Regions from separate parts of the Nitrospira marina genome, predicted to be linked through region 4. Evidence: riboswitches for the same ligand, from Rfam matches in the RefSeq annotation. Region 4 holds a riboswitch; each other region holds the start of a gene.

Region 1 (4,889 bases), 2.4 Mb from region 4:
CGACTCATTTCTCAGAGAGCGTCGCGCGAGCTCGCTTCCCGTTGGTCAGCCGATGCCGGGCCGATTGGCTGACTTGGAGAAGACGACAGGCGGTTCGTTCCAAGATGTCCGTACTCGCGGCGCTCTCGCGTCGGACATCTCCCGCCTTACAGGGTATGGTGTCAAGGCCTCCAGTCACACGTCATTCTCGACCACTAACTCTCCGATCTTTTGTTTCAGTTTTTTGATCTGCTCTTCTTACAGTGCCTCTTCGTCCTTGGGGCGACGACGCCAGCCATTTTCCGCGGCACGAAGGAACTGCTCCTGCCAGTCTCCTACGTCCCTGCCCGTCAGGTCATGCTGCCTGGCGGCTTCCGCCATCGAGGTTTCCCCTTTCAGGATCCGCAAGACAAGGACAGCTCGTCGCTTTGCTGTCCACCGTTCAATTGGTTCTTCCTGGACTATGCATGAATAATCAGGAGTTCATCTTCCGTCAAATGATTCAATTCTTCTTGATTTCGGCAGAGAGCCCCCGCCAGGCACAGGAAACCTTCATCATTGAAGTATTGATTGAACCAACATATTTCGCAGCAGGCGGGTATTTCTCAAAACGCTAAAGACCAGCCGATCCGGTTTTCTTATCTAAACTCCACGTCATTTTCATTTCCAGCATCTTCCCAATTATAGAAAAGAGTTAATATCGTCAAACTTTAACTGGCAGATTCACTCGGTTTTCAATTCACAGAGGGCCCAATGACATCAATATTTTTTCGAATGATAAGGATGTAAATATCAAATGAAAGAATTCAAATTTTTCATAATGTCTATGATCCTTCTATTCGATTACTTTAGTTTATCGTGTTTGCCGTAATACGGTAATGCCCAATGGCATCGCCATCTTCGCTAAAGTTTTTCTTTACTTCTCCGAAATGTCCGGCAGACCGTTTAGAGGTGCGGAAAAAAAGAAGGGAAACAGACATTGATCATTCATAGTTAAAACAATCCTCTTCCCGAAAAGGCACACCTACTGTGAAGTAGGGCCGCAATGCCAGGAGTCAGGTAGTAACGCCTGATTGTCCGGCTACCGAAGGAAGATCTAATCCATAGGGGGAGGAGAAAATGCGGACTTCGGTCCAAACACGACAAGGAGTAGAGTATGATCCGACCAACCACCACCTTGGGTTTTGTAATCGCGCATACGGCACACCTTATGCTTCTCCTCTTCGGCTTGTCTGTTAGCCCCGCGTATTCGGCCTCCTCTGTCCAACTGACCTGGAATGCAAATACCGAATCGGATTTAGCAGGATATAAAATTTACAAACGGACGTTACCTTCTCAAGGTTTTGGACAACCCATATTTTCAGGATTTCCCAATAATCCATCCTCCCCCTCCACAACCGTTTCCGGGCTCAGTGGGGGCACAACCTATGGATTTATTGCAACAGCATTTGATACAGCAGGAAATGAAAGTACCCCGTCCACAGAAGCAACAATTACTCTACCCACAAATACCCCGCCCCCAGATACGACCGCCCCGACGGTCACGCTGACGGCCCCCAGTGCGGGCACCGTTTCCGGTACGGTGACGGTCACCGCCAGCGCCAGCGATAATGTCGGCGTGACCGGCGTCCAATTCCGGCTCCAGGGCGCCAATCTCGGCACCGAAGATACGACCAATCCTTACAGCACCAGCTGGAATACTACCACCGTTCCAAATGGCTCCTATACTCTCACGGCGATCGCCCGCGATGCGGCGGGCAATACAAAAACCGCCGCCTCCGTCACGGTCACCGTGAACAATACCAGCCCACCACCGCCTTCCGGTTCGTCCCTCTTCGTCAATTTTCAACCGTCCAGCTCATCCGTCCCCAGTGGCTATCAAAAAGATGACGGCAGTGTCTACACCAGCAGCCGTGGCTACGGCTGGACCACCTTCGTCAACACCCGCGAGCGGGATGCCCACACCGATCAACGGCTCGACACATTCATTCATTTTGACTCCGGCACCAGTGTGACCTGGAAATACGATCTCCCAAATGGCGACTATCTCGTTTCGCTAGCCAGCGGCGATCCCAGTTATGAGCAAGGCCCACATCATATTACGATCGAAGGCATCACGGCCATTAACAACCAGACGACTGCCAGTAATCAATTCATTACCATCACGAACCATCCCATCACCGTCTCGGATGGGCAATTGAGTCTGCAATTGACTCGGACTTCTTCTACACATACCATCCTGAATTATGTGATGATCACCCCGGCGTCACCCGATACCACGCCCCCGACGGTCACGTTGACGGCCCCCAATGCGGGCACCGTCTCCGGCACGGTGACGGTCACCGCCAGCGCCAGCGATAATGTCGGCGTGACCGGCGTCCAATTCCGGCTCCAGGGCGCCAACCTAGGCGCCGAAGATACGACCAATCCCTATAGCACCAGCTGGAATACCACCACCGTGCCGAATGGCTCCTATACTCTCACGGCGATCGCCCGCGATGCGGCGGGCAATACAAAAACCGCCGCCTCCGTCACGGTCACGGTGAGCAATACCAGCACACCGCCCGCAGATACGACCGCCCCGACGGTCACGTTGACGGCCCCCAGTGCGGGCACCGTCTCCGGCACGGTGACGGTCACCGCCAGCGCCAGCGATAATGTCGGCGTGACCGGCGTCCAATTCCGGCTCCAGGGCGCCAATCTTGGTGCTGAAGATATGACCAATCCTTACAGCACCAGCTGGGATACTACCACCGTCCGAGATGGCTCCTACGCTCTCACGGCGATCGCCCGCGATGCCGCGGGCAATACGAAAACCGCCGCCTCCGTCACGGTCATCGTGAGCAATACCAGCACACCACCCTCACCCCAACATCACGATCTGAATGGGGACGGTAAGGCCGACCTGGTCTGGCGGAATACAAAAACCGGGCACGTGGCTGGGTGGCTGCTCAATGGCACAAGCGTTGCCGACTCGGGCTTTCTGGGCCAGTTAACTATGGAATGGGCCCTGAAGGGAGTGGGGGATCTAAATGGAGACGGCAAAGCGGATGTCGTCTGGCATAATAGCACGAGCGGCGCGGTGGCAGTGTGGTTGATGGACGGCGTGAACATAGCCTCCACAGGCTTTCCCGGCTCCGCATCGACGGATTGGGACATTCACGGAGTCGGGGATCTAAACGGTGACGGCAAGGCAGACCTTATTTGGCGCCACACGAATGGCAGCACCGCGGTATGGTTGATGAATGGGACGGCGCCTCCCTCCTCCACCGGCTCACTGGGCGGTGTGGCCTTAACCTGGCAGATCGCGGGAGTGGGGGATGTGAATGCGGATGACCACGCGGATATCATCTGGCGCAATGAAACGAGCGGGGCGGTGGCCGTGTGGTTGATGGACGGAGTGAGCATAGCCTCCACAGGCTTTCCCGGCACCGCGTCGACGCTTTGGAACATTCACGGAGTCGGGGATCTAAACGGTGACGGCAAAACAGATCTTATTTGGCGGCACACAAATGGCAGCACCGCCGTATGGTTGATGAATGGAACGGCACCTCCCTCCTCCACCGGCTCACTGAGCGGTGTAGCCTTAACGTGGCAGATTGTGCAAGTAAACGATGTAAATGCGGACGGGCAGGCGGATATCATCTGGCGCAATAAAACGAGCGGCGCGGTGGCCGTGTGGTTGATGGACGGCCTGACCAGGAGTTCCGTAGGCTTTTACGGTGCTGCTTCCCCTGACTGGGAAATTCGGTAGACACGGAGGTTAAAAACACAAGAAGGCCGAACTGGGATGGTCTCATGGGCCATCCCGCCAGGCTGTTAGTAGAAAGCCCCTGCCGGGAATAATCATTCGTGCCGCTCCCTCGCGCAGAACACGAATACCCAACATACCCCTTGGTCCTAATATAGCTTCCAATGATACGCAAAAACACATTCGACAACTAGTCCGGCATTGGCCTTACCGCCATCATAGTTTGATGGGAGGTGGCTCCCAGAATTCCTCGGAAGGTCTCGGCACAATCGACTACACTTTGTTTGTGAACTAAATAGCGTATAGATTAATTTTGACAGACAAAGTTAAGGTTTTATCAGGATACCACACCATTTCCTCATAGCCACAGAGTATCCTACAGAAGGCGTGGCACTTCGAACTTGAACCCACCTCTTTCTTGCTGCCAGATGGTTTCCGAGGCTATTCTAAATTGGGCACTAGTTGGACTGTTTTGTTTTGACCTGTAAAATGATTTCAAAAGTTTTTCTTGAGATGAAATATTGAGTGTTTAGCGATTTTGCGATTTCATCTTTTGATATAGAAATCCAACGACTTCACATTGTTTTCTCCATCCCGGGCGACCTATCATTATATTGGTTCGTCCAGGGTACAGAAGTTTCGTTGGACATATGGCAAATTTATGGCAAGTACGATATCAATCAGTCAAGCGTGCAACAAAAATGAGGCCAATGGCAGGCCATTAAACCTGGGAAAAATTTTGACGAGGGAAAGTCCCCTGTCGATGCGCCCTTCAATTCACGAACAGGAGGTCAATCAAACAGTATGGCTAAACTGATCGAGCAACCCACAAGAATTAAACCTGCAGGGAATAAACCCAAACTCATCGATGAATTTATCGGACGGGTCAATAGCGGCACAGACCAGATCAGCATTGCGCGAATGCAAAGTCCTTCCGGATGGGAAGAGCCCGGCCAGACACCGGAATTCGATGAATATACGCTCGTCCTGTCCGGTCAATTACGGGTGGAAACCAAAGAAGGGGTGATTGAGGTGAATGCCGGTCAGGCGGTCATCGCCTATCGCAATGAATGGGTCCGATACAGCACCCCTGGCCCTGAGGGAGCTGAGTATATCGCGGTGTGTACCCAGGCCTTTTCCCCGGAGACCGTGCATCGCG
Region 2 (4,889 bases), 130 kb from region 4:
TTGAAGAGCCGGATGGGACGCTACGACCTCTTCCTTCGGGCTCGATACCCGAGAGTCGTATGAGCACGGAGGGCTTACGGGATGTTCGGGATGCGGGGGGGGGGGCAATGGTGAATGTTGAGGGCCGGTTTCAGTCAATCCTGAAGGTGCCTGACGGAGCGGACCATGCGATTCATCATCATGAACCTGAGGTCTTAGAGCCATTGAAACCCTGAAGTTTGTTGGAAGACTCTTTTCATCCATGAATTATTCTAAAGTCGCCAGACTGGGAAACCCCGCTCCTTCTCAGTTACCGATACCCTTTGGCCTCTGCGTGTCTGGATTTCTGGTCGTCTTATTCTTTGGCTGCTTTGGCCCCTTGACCGAGACCTTCGGTGCCACCATTATTATTGTGAATAAAGATAGCCCCGGGGAAGGATTTAACGATCCTGCGCCTTTTACACCGGTGGGTGGAAATACGGCCACCACCCTTGGGGAGGCACGGTTGAAAGCATTTGAGTATGCGGCAAATATTTTAGCGCAGGTGCTGGTGAGCACGGTGGGCATTCGAGTCGATGCTCGAATTGATTCCTTAGGAACAGGAATACTGGGATCGGCCGGCCCCAATACCGTCCATCGGAATTTTCCCAATGCTCCTGTGGCGAATACCTGGTATGTCCAATCTCTTGCCAATAAGCTTGCAGAACAGGATCTGGATCTTACTACCAGTGATATAAGTGCCACCTTCAGTGCAAATTTCACGAATTGGTATTTTGGGCTGGATGCCAATCCCCCATCTGGACAATTTGATTTTGTTACCGTGGTACTTCATGAAATTATTCATGGCCTTGGTTTTTTGTCACTGGTTGATGTGCAAACCGGAGAGAAATTCTTAGGAACCAATGATGTTTTTATGCGTTGGTTGGAGCTTCATGGAGCCAGTCCGGCCAATTACCCCGTAATGACCGATAGCCAAAGGCAATTTGCAAATGTGGCGAGCCCGAATCTTCATTTTGTCGGTGTCAATCTTCAAGGCGGCTCCGGGGCCCTGACGGCCGGGCGAACAGATACTCATGTTCAGATGTACGCTCCAAACCCGGTTCAATTAGGTTCATCGGTGTCTCACTTCACGAACACGATTCAGCCTGATCAACTTATGGAGCCCGGTATAGCTTCCGGAAGGGCCATTCATGATCTCGGGTTAGCTCAACCTCTGTTGCAAGATTTAGGATGGATATTTGAAGCTGGCGTGAGTTTCCCAACTCGGAATGATGTCAACGGGGACGAGAAGGCAGACCTCGTCTGGCGCAACACAAGTACGTGGGCTGTTGCGATTTGGTTGATGAACGGTTCTACGATTGCTTCCTCCGGTTCATTGGGCGTGGTGTCGTCGAAGTGGCAGGTTGCCGGTACTGGAGATGTCAATGAGGATGGGAAAGCAGATGTTATCTGGCGTCGCAGCGATACAGGAACGGTAGCGGTGTGGCTGATGAATGGTCTCACTGTCACGTCGGTGGGTTTTCCGGGTAGTGTCTCTATGGATTGGCAAATCGCGAGTGTGGGTGATGTCAACGGCGACGGGATGGCGGACCTCGTTTGGCGAAACACGAGTAGTGGGGAAGTGACGATTTGGTTAATGAGCGGCTCCACGATTGCCTCTTCCGGTCACTTGGGTGCGGTGCCGTTGGAGTGGCAAATAGCGGGAACGGGAGATATGAACGCCGATGGAAAAGCGGATCTTATATGGCGGAATACCCTTACCGGCGTAGTGGAAGTGTGGCTAATGCAAGGGCTCACGGTCCTGTCAATAGGTTTCACCGGAGGGGTCTCCACGGATTGGCAGATTGCAGGGGTGGGGGATGTGAATGATGATGGGATGGGGGACTTGGTTTGGCGTAAAACGAGTAACGGGGAAGTTGCAATTTGGTTGATGAATGGGGTGACTCTCAGTTCGCCGGGGTTTTTTGGCGAGGTGCCTCAGGGGTGGGAGATTGCCAGCACCAGTGATGTCAATGGGGATGGGCGCGCAGATATAATTTGGCGTAACAGGCAGACGGGTACGGTGGCGGTGTGGATGATGAATGGGCTCACTGTCATGTCGATTGGCTTTCCGGGCAGTACCTCAATCAATTGGGAAATCCAACATTAGGCAAGGTTTAAAAAGAAATCTACAACCTTGTGTTCTACCCAACATTCAGGAATGTGTCTAAATGGTTGTCTTCTAATGCAAGCGAGGTGAAGTGCGAAACGCATGTGAGCGCATTTGCCGGGCGTCTAAGAGATGGTTGGGGATTAAGAGCACCGGTCGTTGTCTTAGTTGTCACGCTGATGCTGGAATTTCCTTTTTTTTCTAATGGGAAGTTATTGTGCACCGCTTTTAAGAGGTGAAATAAATTCGAGCAGTTTGAAATTAGTCCAATTAGGAAGGCATGATCTGGTGATGACAAACCTTTTCCCTTATATGTGAGCATGGATATGCTGACGGCCAATATGAAATGGTGGTGGGCAGCTATGCTTGCGGGCAGCATCTTGCTTGCGGTACCTGGGCATTCCGAGATTGGGGCCATCATAGGCGATGTGGTTGGGCATTTTTTTTCTGCCCTGATCTTAGCCATCGTGCCGATTCTGGGGTATCGTCTGTTTTATGAACGGATTGGTGAAAAAGAAATCACATATATCTTTGGTGCCGCCTGGATCTATCTTGTGTTTTCGCAATTGGTTGGATGGTAAGAACCTACCTTACATAGCACTGAGTTTAGTTATTCACCAGGTTTTAAAGCATTATCTGCATTCCCCCTCAACAAAAAAAAGAGGAATACAGGGCGTTTGAAACTCACCGATGCGGTAGATTGCGAGTCCCCTCCGGTTAAATACTTGATGGCACTTCTGATCACAATGATGCGTTAGCAGTGATCCCCTGCCCTCTCTTTGAGAGCGTTTATCTCGCCCGCAAACTTGATTTTGATTAAATCACGGGGGAGAACATAAACAGACCTGTTGATTTTAGTCATCGTAACGCACGTGTTGGCCTCCTGAGCAGAGAAATTGGGTTACTTTACGGATTCCTTAGGGACCGACTCATGTGAGGTCGATTTTCCTGACAAGGCGGCTTTGAGAAATTGCCCAGGTTTCCTGTGCTTCAGGTGAAGGTTCATCAGATTAGAGGTTCGTTAATACATTGCGTCTGTTTAAGCAAAAGATTGATTCATGATCCATGGGATCCATTTTTCTACAATTATCTTTGTTTTAATGTAAATAAGGTTTGGCAGTCTTCCTGGATTCTTGAGAAATTGGAATTTCTCTTTCCCACGATTCAAGGATCTGACAAAGATTCCGATGAAGCATCCAGACCTAAAAACGGTTGTATCCTGAAAAAAACAAACCATCTGAAAGGGTGGGACGCAAAGCTATGGGCCTACGTCTCGGATTTTGAGATAGGGTTGCCAGGTTGCCAGGCAAGCCACAGAGTCTCCTTGATTATGAGCGGAGTGGCTTCGCTCGGCATGACTCACATGCATAAAGGAGATCTCGTATGTCACACGATCAAGGTTTCTCTCAAATTACCTACCCCCATACCCATTCCTTTCGATCCGTATTTAGGTCATTATGGACCATTGTTCTTTTTCTCTGTCTTTTTTCCTCCAATGCACTGGCGGGAGAAGTCACCCTAGCCTGGAATCCTCCTTCCGCAGAATATGGTGGATTCATTGTCGCCTACGGGACTTCAAGCGGCACTTATTCGGAGACTCAAGATGTCGGAGCTCAGGCCATTTATACGGTGACAAGCCTGACTCCCGGTCAAACCTATTATTTTGCGGTAAAAGCTTACGACCGGGCTCGTAAAATTGAAAGCCCGTTTTCAAATCAGGTGAGTGTTACCTTGCCTATCGTTAATGCGCGTCCTGCTCCTCCAAAGGATGTAAAGGTTTATTGAGATTCGTTTTCTGGGAAAAATAGTTACAAATAGATTGTATTTGGATGGGTTGCATCAACGGAAATGTCGTAAGCCGTTTTCACCCGGGATTTATGAAGCGGGCTCCGTGATAATGAAGTCTCCCTACCTCTAAGGACATTTGCAGAACGAGGATGTTCTGCAAATGTCCTGTTTATAAAGAATTCTTCTCCGGCGTTCGTTAAATAATGGATATGAGGACAGGGTCGATGACCTGAAGTCTCATTTCTCAAGTCCCACTCCGTCGAGATTTTAGTAACTGACCTCAAGAAATTTACATGAAGTCCTGTATTATCCCTGTACCTAACACTGAAGTCTTCCGGTAGAGTTTTATTTGTTTTCCCCACCTTGATCGACTTTATCTTGTAATTTTGGTATTCATCCCCATCTAGAAAAACAGTTTACGAAAAAAACCTTATACTTCACTTATACTGAAGCCAGAAGGACTGTTTCTTGTGCGGGTTCCTATGGTAGGGTCCATCCCTCATCAGGGAACTCATCTTGCAATTGACTTAACAGACTGATGAGGGCACCATATCTAAGAGTTGGTCATGCCCAAAACTATAGAGTATTCTTCTGACTCCACCCCCCCGCACTTCCATCGAATTGAAAATAATAAGGTAGATGTAATGATTAATTTCGTATGGCGAAAAATAAGAGCGGTGCGTCTTTCCCCATTTGCCACAATGCGTGAGCGGAAACGGCCATTTGCTGTTATTCTGAGTGTTCTCGTTGTCTGTGAGGTATTTTCCCCGGTCGGGGGACAGGCTCAATCTTTTTCTGATATGGGACTATTTTATTTTACCGGGTCTCATCGGCCTATTCAGAATCGGGGGGGGCTTTTTCGTGAATATATGACGGGAAATGGTTTAGGGGATGGTATCAAAGCCGGTCCGGTCCTACTCCGCCCGTTTGTAGGCGTATCGGAAGTGTATACCGACAATGTGTTTAAGAGAGA
Region 3 (4,889 bases), 1.7 Mb from region 4:
GCCCAGAAATCCACCATCACCACCTCTGAAGATTTCAGTACTTCCCCATCCCAATTCGCTGCATCGGCTTTGGCCACTAAATCAGACACTGACTGCCTCCTTGGATAAATACGACAAAATGTCCAGACTGTCTAGGCATCCTAAAACCGCTCTTATCGGACTGTCAACTCACTCAAATACGATTAACCTATCTCCAGAGTGGCATCCTGTGTGATCTGATTGATCTCTTCACTCACAGGCAAGGCAGGGATAGAATTCACCACTGCCATTCATCCGGGGTTCCGGTCCACCATGAATCAGGCTTCAATTCACGCCAACGGGTTTGTTGTGCCCACAATTCATCCGTCCGTTTCCGACTCAACCGATTAGCCATCGCTGCTGTCACATCAAATTGTTGCCGAATGCCTTCATGAATGAGTTCTTGCGCCATACGTGGCATGACATTTGGCGGATCAATGAGATCGAGAATATCCCGTGCGGTCAAATTCAGCGCTAATTGCTCCACTTTCACATAATCCTCCTGCTTTGCCAATGATCCTAAATAGCCATCAATTGCCTCATAGACATAGGCCAAATACACGTATGCTTCAACCGAGGGATTGCGGTCAATATTTTCCTGGCAAGCCTCTACTGCTCGACGGTAATCTCCGGCCATCAAATACACTTTAGCGTGCGCAAGAGATTGCATAGGTAGGATAGGCGTCTGATCTGACTGAGCCCAACCATTTGAAAGCGGTAATGTCCCAAGAAGAATTACTCCCACTCCGAGACACATCATCATTTCCCTTACTCTTTCGCTCACCGACGAAATGCTCATGTTCTCCTCCATCACTAAAATCGCGCAACAGACATCATTCTCGATAGACCTCTGTTCGTTCTGCATATTTTTCGTTGATTCACTGAACCCATTTTTAAGATTGTCAGATTTTTGATCAGTACGAGAATCTCGAAATCGCCCTATTTCCAATCACTATTGCATGAAATAGGGCTGGCCTATTCTTTGATGTCCCGAAACCACGACACAATGCTGGATAAAGGCCACTTGTTATTTAGGAAAACACAAAAAGTCTAACACCAGACTCCTCCCTACAACGCAAGACTCCCATAAACACATTCCATTGAACAATCTAAACCGTCAATGGCATGTACTTTGCGAAAGGCCGTGACCAAGAAGCATTTTTTTAAACCTGACTTCTCAATATCTAAACAAAAACAATGAGTAAAAACTCTAAACCCATCAAGATTTAAAGGGATAAAATGAAACGAAACCAAACACTGTTGTCTTGTATCCTCATCATCTGTATAGAAACCTTCTCCATATGCTTACTCCCAGTCTCACCAACTCCTGTAAATTCGGCCGATATTGCATCCGTTCTTTCGTCTCCTTCGTCTGTATCAACTTTGCCTCTAGAAATAATTTATTCGCAGGAATCTAGCCACAGCGACGACACTTTAGCCGCCCTCACTATCTATCTGGAAGCCGGTGGTGAAAGTTTTGCTGGAAAGTTAGCCGTCGCGGCCGTCATTCGGAACCGAATGGCTCTCAAATACCACAGCGATGGCACGGTCAAGGGCACAGTTCTTCGGGCAAAACAGTTTGAACCATGGATGGGACGTAATCCAGAAGAAGTGGAATTTGATCAAACAAATCGAATCATGCAGGATAGTTTATTAGCCTGGAAGGTTGTACAAGACGGGCGCAAAGTGGTGGATGGGGCTGTACTATTTTATAATCCTCAACTGGTCAAAACTCCCCGGTGGGCTCAGGTCAACCGTAAAGTGGCACAAATTGGGGGACACGAATTTTTTAATAAGCACACAATTTAATTTAGTTTAATTAGTCACGGCCAACGGGTGTTTTTCGCAAATTCCTGGGTCGAGGCGCACTGGGTCCCCCATCCTCAATACGTTTCAACTCTATGCGTAGATGCCGAATGGCACCGGAATGCACCCGGCAGACGCCAGATTCGGTCAGACCCATTTGCCGACCAATTTCTTTCATCGTCAATCCCGCATGATAATACGATTGAAGTACCTCTTGCTGGCGTGCCGATAATGTCTGCAGCGCCGCTGACAGTGCCGCTTTCATTTCTGCATCCGCACAGGCCACAAAAGGGTCCAGATGGTTAACGTCCGGCAAAACATCACGAAGGGTGCACTCATCTTCTCCCTGCCCAACCGGCTCATCCAGACTAATTAAGCGAGGATCACACCCGCCCACTCCTTCTATTTCCTCAATGGGTACGCCCAACACCGTGGCCAATTCCTGTGTAGTCGGTGGCACCCCATTTTTCTGAAGATGCTCTTCAACTATTTGTCGCACCTGATCTCGGCGAGATCGAACAGAGCGAGGCACCCAATCCATCGACCGAATTTCATCCAACATCATGCCACGAATACGATATTCGGCAAATGTGCGAAATTTAATATCGCGTGTTGGATCATAGCGCTTCAAGGCTGATAACAGCCCCATAGCCCCTGCGCTGGTCAAATCCTCGACATCCAGGGAAAAGGGATTCCTGAATGCCATAATTCCAGCCATCCGACGAATGATCGGGAGAAACTCTAATAAAACCCGGGCAACATGTTCCTGATCGAGCTGGACCTGTGCTTCCGTATGTTCTGCTTTTTTTGGACTAACCGAAGCGAGGTGAGACGAGTCGAGTTCTGTAATACCAACTACTGTCTCTGTGAAAGATTGTGCGTTTTCGTCCATATTTTGGCCTTTCCAGGGTGACCAAAAAAAGCGCCCAATTCCAGGGAATGGGCGCATGAACGAACGCATGGATCTACCAACACAGTTCGGTAACCAGACGAACCCTGAAACAACAACGTTCTCAGGGTTTCTTGGCTTTGCGCCCTACCCTCACGGATAGTTTGCCCTTGTCACCTGTTGAATTCGTTATTCGATAATTACAACCTCATGTAAGCGGTGGGTTTTTGAAGTTTTCCGAATAACTGTCTGCCTTGGATCTTCGGAATCTCCCCTACTCTTCGACTCTATCTCCATGGAAATGTTATCGGATCCGAGTCAGGGGGAATTAAGAAAATCCCTTGCGTGTTTATGAGAAAACTTGACAAATTCATACATTGCACAGCATCAAAAACCAATACGAATGGTGATCAGGAACGGATGGTCAAAATCTCAATCACACATTCCTTCCAGTGCTCTTCATGACAATCGTGGATCCCTCATTTTAGCCTTAAAAAAAGATTAATTCCGATGATCGAAAACATGACTGTGGCAATCCAACTGCCAATGATCGGCAACACCGCTCCATTTCGTCCTAAAACTATGCCTACCGAATGCGCAGCCCAGAAAAAAAACCCTATTGCCAGGGTTTGCCCAAGCCCTTTAGCTATTCCAACCTCACGCACACCACTTCCGCGGAGACTCACCGAGATCCCTAACAATATCATCACCAGAGGAACAAGGGAGTACGCAATTCGAGACCAATAATCAGTTAAAAAACGATGAGGACTATGACCATCTTCTATTAACCCTTGAATATAGTCATGCAATTGATACAAGGACATATGCTCTGGGGACTGAGCTAGCCAATTCTGAAAATCATCAGGCGTGAGAGAGAGAGACAACGTCTGCCGTGTCATACCATTCACTTGCATGCGTTCTTCATCCTGAAATGTTCGCTCAATCGCATGCTCTATTATCCATTCCTCATCGACAAATGTTGCCCATTTTCCTTCAAGAATGCCTTTGAGACTGAAGCGATCATCAAGCGTGTACTGGTGAATACCATTTAAACGATACCCATCTTCTGTCACCGAATCAATTCGCATAAGGTGATTGCGTCCCACCCGAAGCCACAAACGTTCCGGAGTAAGTAAGAGGGGCTCTGGTTTATTTTGGATTAAGACCGATTGAACAAATTCAGCTTTAATATTGGCCAGAGGAATCAACAGGGCCGTCAAACTCAGACCCACGACACTCACAAGCCCGCCAAAGACAAAAAAGGGAATGGCAATCTGATAAAAACTTAACCCACAACTGCGCATCGCCGTGATTTCACGAGTCCGATTAAGACCACAAACCGTCAAAATTGATGCCATTAGAGCCGCCAGCGGGGCTAAGAGAAAAGCAATTTCTGGAATTCGATAGACAAAAAAGCTAAAAATAACGGTTAGGTCTGCATCATATTTCAAAAACTTTCGCAATTTTTCGAAAAAATCCACGACTAGATAAATCGTCAGCACGGTTACAAGACACATTACGAAGACGCGACTAAATTTCCCAAATACATACCAAGAAATTTTTTTCATGATCTAACTTGCTTGAAAGAATTCTGGATCATTGTTTTCCAGCTTGAAATAGAAGGAATCCTGTGAGGCAGGCCAGGATAATGTTCGGCATCCACGCACCGAAAAACGGAGAGATCACCAAAGTCGTCACGAGAAACTCTCCCAATACATTCAATAAATAAAATCCGATAACCACGAGAACCCCAATCGCAAACCCACCAGCTTTCCCGGACCGCTTCGACACAATCCCCACCGGGACGCCCAACAACCCCAGTACAAAGGTGGCGACCGGAAAGGCGGTGTCTTTATGAAACTCTACTAATCGACGAAGGGCTCCTGCGTCCGTTCCCCCTGATTCCTCCAATTGCCGAGTAAGGTTTTCGTAGGTTTTTCGTTTTGTCTTATCTTTCACGGAGGTAAAAGGCGAAGATAGCCAAAAATCATAGGTATCAAAGGTGACCCGATGAAAACTATTGGCATCTTTGGGGATTTGATGAATTGCCCCCTTAAACAATCGAATGCCAAACTGCTGACGTTCGCTTTGTTTCAACATGTGAAAATTTTCCGCCACAATTATCAAGGGTTGCTCCGGATTGCGTTGGTCCGAAATAAATATGCCCTTATCGCCA
Region 4 (4,889 bases):
ACAAAATGCGTTTTCCCTTGATCTCTGATGTGGTGATTCCCAATTCTTGCAATCCTTGGCGAATGAGGATCGCCAAATCAGCCTCGTATGTTCGTGCTTGACCAATGAAGGTCTGCGCGGTCAAACGTGGACCCATAAGCCAATGAAGAAGGGAGAATCCTGAGACCGCCAAACCCCCTCCAAGCAAACAAGCCTGCAGGAGTTGTCTTCTCGTAAGCCTAAGTTGATCCGTTTGCATGGGAGCGGTGGTCATGGCAGGCAACTTTTTCATTCTTGATGGTGTGCAAACGAAGCGGATTTTTGTGGTAATGATGCTGGGAATAATGAGTTTAGTCCTTGTTCCGCTTTCGCACCGCATAAGAGCAATGCCAATGAGGGAAGGGAATAGGACCCGTATCGCTCTTGACGTTGAAAGCAGTCTGAGACCAATTCCTCGGTATTTGTGGGTTTTAATTTCCAAGCCCCGAGGCCCAGAAGTGTCCAGCCGAGTGAAATGGGAGTTCGGAGGTGTGGAAGCTCATGTGAGAGATACTGGAGGCTTCGTTCAATTGTGTGAAATGGGGTGTCCCCGGCCAACGCCTGTAAGGCAATGGCCGTGCATTCTGGGAGGGGACGCAGTTCCCGGTTGAAGACGGTGGTACTTCCGTAATTCCATCCACCGCTGGGCAATTGACGATTGAGAAGCATCTGTTGCCCGGCTATGGCACGAGGGTGGGTGCCTAACCCCACCTTCTGCAAGGCCAGGACGGCGAGAGCCGTGGGTACGACCCAGCTGTGGGTGTCAGCAATCCATGGCCAGCCCCGGATGGCGGTGTCGTGTCCAATAATTGATGAGACGGGATTAGAAAAATGTCGTCCCGTAAACCCTATCAGATAGTCCACAGCGCGTGATTGCGTTTCTTGATACTGGGAGTCGCCTTCCCAAGCTAAGATGGCGAGAGGTGTTGGCCAAGAGGCTTCTGGGTGTGAGGGAGAAATGGTCACGCGTCCGTCGTTCGCCTGTTGGGAAGCTAAATACGCTCTTCCCCGGTTGCAGCTTTCATGACGGAAGGCATAGGAAGACAGTGCCAAAACAGCCCAAGCGGTTGCATCGGGTCTGGACTTTTCTCCCGAGTGATAGGGAAATCCTCCATTTGGTTGTTGCCCGGATTGGAGAAGTTCAAGGAAATGATGAAATGGGTTTTGATTCATAAAAGGAAAGGTCACCTTCTGAAGCCATTCAGTAAAGATGCGACTTCCCATGTTGTTCGGTTTGAACAGGAAGAACCTTAAAATTCCCAGGCCTTGCGACTTTGCTTTCTCCGCTTGAGGGTTTTCGCGGATTCTCTAGAGAGATCATGACACTCGTCTTTATTCTGGGACCCTTAAACCGATTCTGTCTGCTAGTTGAAGAAACGCTAGTTGGTAAGACGCCAAGCGCTTCCTGATGGTGGAAAGGAGAATTGCAGGTTCATTGAATGTTGTTCGCTGCAAGACGCAGCTTTTTGGCAATGCCTCTCCGGGAATTTTGAAGGTATTATAAAAACTATCCTCCTTGATCAATAAAGTCCGTTAACCCATCCTATTGTGAACCAATTTGAAAGATATTCTTCAAAAATCTTCGGCAAGTTTTTCCTGTGGAGGTCGATAATGAAGCATGAAAACGAAGAGCCACAGAAAACGAAATGGAAAAATTTCTTGGGTCTACGAACATTTAATCATGACCATGAAACATGGGTTCGGTCGGGTGCCCCTTCCCGATAAGGGCGAACACGTCGAAAGGCGTGGGCGCAAAACCACGGGTCAGGGTTGGTCCCTGATAGCCGGGTTGCCGAAGGCACGGAGAGCCAAGGGGCAACGTTTGCGTCAGAATTTTCCGGGCAGTCTGGCGTAACGAAAGTATTTACCTTCGCCCGTTAAGGAGATGCGCTATGGTTAACCAAGCAATGCGTTTCGTGAATGATGAAGAGGGAGCCACTGCTATTGAGTACGGCTTGTTGGCTGCTTTGATTGCCGCAGTGATTGTCACGGCCGTGACGGCTGTAGGGACCACGCTTAGCAATACGTTCAACCAGATTTCTAGTGATGTAGCGTCCAGCTAAGGAAAAGCTTCTTTCCGCAAAGGTATGTTGAAGTGCCGTTCCCGATACAGCGTGTCGGGGCGGCGCTTCGGCGGAATGTGATGAGTGAAGTTCAGATAAAATGATAGAGGAGGCCAGCATCATGCAGACAATACTCCTGAATCCCTATCATCACTGGTTAAAGCATTTTCTTCAGGATGAGGAGGGCGCGACAGCTATTGAATACGGCCTCATGGCCGCACTTATTGGCGCCACGGTGTTAACGGCTCAGGCTGCCTTGGGAAACGCGGTCAATACGATGTATGTGGACGCCATGGGGATCATCAACGGAGCGTTGGGGAGCTAAATTGATACTTGTCATGCCTCCCGTGAGCGAGGTTGATGGGATTTCCATCGGAAAGTTTCTCACTCCCACTCCTCATTGACCTACCTATACACCTTGTCGTCCTCGCTGGGGGCTAACTTATTAAAAAATACTACGCTGCCTGTGAGAGACAGTCAGCAGTGCTCTTGGGGACTGCGTTTTCCCAACATTTAAGTTGTTCAACTCTTTGTAGATCCCTTAACAATGGCTGGTGCGGGATCTGATCGCTTTTGAACTGCCTGTTAGTGTAATTGGGAGACACGGTCTGGTCGCTACCTCAAAACCATTTAGCCTGGGAGAGGCACGGTTTTTATGAAAACACGTCCAAGTCAACGGTTTCCCAGTTTAAGACAATCCGAGCGCGGCTCGACGGCGGTGGAGTTTGCCCTCATTCTACCGATTCTTGCGTCACTTGCATTTGGAGCGATCGATTTTGGGCGCATGTTGTGGTTTAAGGAAGTTTTGGTGAATGCCACCCGTGTGGGAGCGCGCCAGGGGACATTATTTGCTTCGGGCAATGGCCAGGCAGAAATTGAAGCAGCCATCACGGCTTCTCTTGATGCGGGAGGGGTGGATCCATCAGGGCTCTCGGTGGTGGTAAATGGGGTCGGAAGCCCACAGGGACAGCCGTTAAATGTGGTGTCTACCATCCCCTGGAATTATTTTGTCATCGATAAACTCATTCCTGCGATTTCGACTCCTAACCTACAAGCCTCTGTAACCATGATGATGGAATAAGGCGAGGTGGAATGTCTTGTTCAAATCTTCAATGTGACGGAGAAACAAATATGTGGAAAAAACAACGATGGTCCATTGTCTCACCGCTCTTGAATCAACGGGGCATTGCGGCTATTAACGGGGCATTTATGGCGGTCACAATGGGCATCATGGCAGGTGTGACGATTGATGTCGGGCATGCCTTACTCACACAAAATGAATTGCACAATGCCTCGGATGCCGCCGCGCTGGCCGCTGCGAGACAATTGGGTGTGACTTATCTTACCTTGCCCATCGCTGAGCAGCAGGACATGGGGCGGGCACTCACTGGCAATGAACAATCACAAGTAACTGCTCAGGCGACAGCTGCGGCATTCGCCAACAGTGCTTCAGATGTCAGTAACTTGTCTCTTTCGCAGGGAGATGTTGAGTTTGGCATATGGGATTTCAATGCGCAGACGTTCAACCCGACGGTGAACCGGCCGAATGCCATTCGCGCGACTGTCCGACGTGATGGTGCGGCAAATGGTGCGATGCCGACATTTTTTGCAGGTATGCTGGGTGTGAGTACCATGAATATTTCGACCAGTTCGATTGCCGCATTGGGAACTTCAGGAGGACCTGTCCCACCGGGAGTGGCCGATGTGCCGTTTGCAATTTCCACTAACTGGTTCAACGGAGTTGCTAACTGCGATGGGGGTATCCAATTTTCTCCGACTGGGCCGAATGGCTGTGCGGGATGGCACGTTTTTGATCAGAACCCGGCCAATGCGAATACACTCCGTAATACTATTGATGGGTTAAATGATGGAAGTTATCAAAGTCCAGGGATTATACCGGGGCAGACTCAATTTTCCTTTACCGGCGGAGAAGTGGCCTCCGCTTTTCCCAATCTGATCGATCTCTGGGATGCGAAGAAACAATGGAATAGTGATAATGGACGGTATGAATGGGATATCAATCTACCCGTATATCAAGATGGAGGGTCTTGTAGTAATCCCAGTGGTTCTATCACCATCGTGGGGTATGCTAAAGCGGTGGTGACAAACGTCAAGAAAAAGGATATTCAAGCGGAAGTGAAATGTGATGGTTTCTTTGATGGAACGCCAAATCCCAACCAGGCTGGTGGGGGGGCTGGGGCGCTTCAGCCCTTATCGGTATATCCAAGATTAGTGTTGTGATGATCGGTGAATAGAGGGGAGCCTGAGAGGGGCTCTCAGGTACTTGTGTCCCCGTGACCGGAGAAGGCAAGGCCGGCCGACCGAGGTTTTTTGGGTACCCTTCTCCATGCTTTTCAAGAGTCAAACCGTGAGTCTCCGCATGTATGCCACATGCGCATCCTTCCTGAAAAATCATCTGGCGGAAAACTCATTGTCGTTCACTTGTTGGTCACGAGAAAATTACAACGTCAAAGTCTCTATCCTTCCCATCATTCTCGCTTATGTGGGCATTCCTACTCGCAGAGTCGATGAATCTCTTTTGCCGCATTATTGCCCGGGAAAAAACTGAAAGTGGTGAGAAAGAACTCAGAGTGTGACTCTTTCCAATTCAATTCCTGACCCCTCGCTTAATACTCAACATTCTGTGTCGTTATTTCCCGACATCGTTAATCGGGAATTCATCTGCTCCCATCAGCCACGACATTTGTAATCGGAGCCTATTTTACCCCACTTCTGATGGATCCTCGGTAATCACCGGCGAAGGGAATGGAGAGGGTTGAGCGATGCAAGAAAGGCGCCCGTCTGACG

The links. A riboswitch is a leader RNA that binds a small molecule or an ion and turns the genes downstream of it on or off. The one in region 4 is predicted to bind cyclic di-GMP.
Region 1: linked by a shared signal. The riboswitch ahead of LX98_RS04525 (Ig-like domain-containing protein) and the one ahead of LX98_RS15045 (Flp family type IVb pilin) in region 4 are both predicted to bind cyclic di-GMP.
Region 2: linked by a shared signal. The riboswitch ahead of LX98_RS14450 (fibronectin type III domain-containing protein) and the one ahead of LX98_RS15045 (Flp family type IVb pilin) in region 4 are both predicted to bind cyclic di-GMP.
Region 3: linked by a shared signal. The riboswitch ahead of LX98_RS07385 (FliA/WhiG family RNA polymerase sigma factor) and the one ahead of LX98_RS15045 (Flp family type IVb pilin) in region 4 are both predicted to bind cyclic di-GMP.

Annotation. Positions count from the first base shown of each region.
Region 1 covers NZ_JCANTH010000001.1:1,086,769-1,091,657, reverse strand. The annotation lists gene LX98_RS04535 (hypothetical protein) at 5-178, opposite strand; gene LX98_RS04530 (hypothetical protein) at 447-596, shown strand; cyclic di-GMP riboswitch class I at 987-1,068, shown strand; gene LX98_RS04525 (Ig-like domain-containing protein) at 1,136-3,733, shown strand; gene LX98_RS04520 (cupin domain-containing protein) at 4,535-4,889, shown strand, end outside.
Region 2 covers NZ_JCANTH010000001.1:3,387,655-3,392,543, reverse strand. The annotation lists gene LX98_RS14465 (hypothetical protein) at 1-215, shown strand, start outside; gene LX98_RS14460 (FG-GAP-like repeat-containing protein) at 242-2,128, shown strand; gene LX98_RS14455 (hypothetical protein) at 2,455-2,709, shown strand; cyclic di-GMP riboswitch class I at 3,346-3,435, shown strand; gene LX98_RS14450 (fibronectin type III domain-containing protein) at 3,512-3,913, shown strand; gene LX98_RS14445 (outer membrane beta-barrel protein) at 4,561-4,889, shown strand, end outside.
Region 3 covers NZ_JCANTH010000001.1:1,804,358-1,809,246, reverse strand. The annotation lists gene trxA (thioredoxin) at 1-89, opposite strand, end outside; gene LX98_RS07395 (hypothetical protein) at 257-817, opposite strand; gene LX98_RS07390 (cell wall hydrolase) at 1,258-1,827, shown strand; gene LX98_RS07385 (FliA/WhiG family RNA polymerase sigma factor) at 1,838-2,716, opposite strand; cyclic di-GMP riboswitch class I at 2,802-2,892, opposite strand; gene lptG (LPS export ABC transporter permease LptG) at 3,193-4,281, opposite strand; gene LX98_RS07375 (LptF/LptG family permease) at 4,310-4,889, opposite strand, start outside.
Region 4 covers NZ_JCANTH010000001.1:3,521,727-3,526,615, reverse strand. The annotation lists gene LX98_RS15055 (DUF362 domain-containing protein) at 1-271, opposite strand, end outside; gene LX98_RS15050 (hypothetical protein) at 268-1,191, opposite strand; cyclic di-GMP riboswitch class I at 1,735-1,815, shown strand; gene LX98_RS15045 (Flp family type IVb pilin) at 1,911-2,081, shown strand; gene LX98_RS15040 (Flp family type IVb pilin) at 2,203-2,406, shown strand; gene LX98_RS15035 (TadE/TadG family type IV pilus assembly protein) at 2,737-3,162, shown strand; gene LX98_RS15030 (TadG family pilus assembly protein) at 3,213-4,322, shown strand.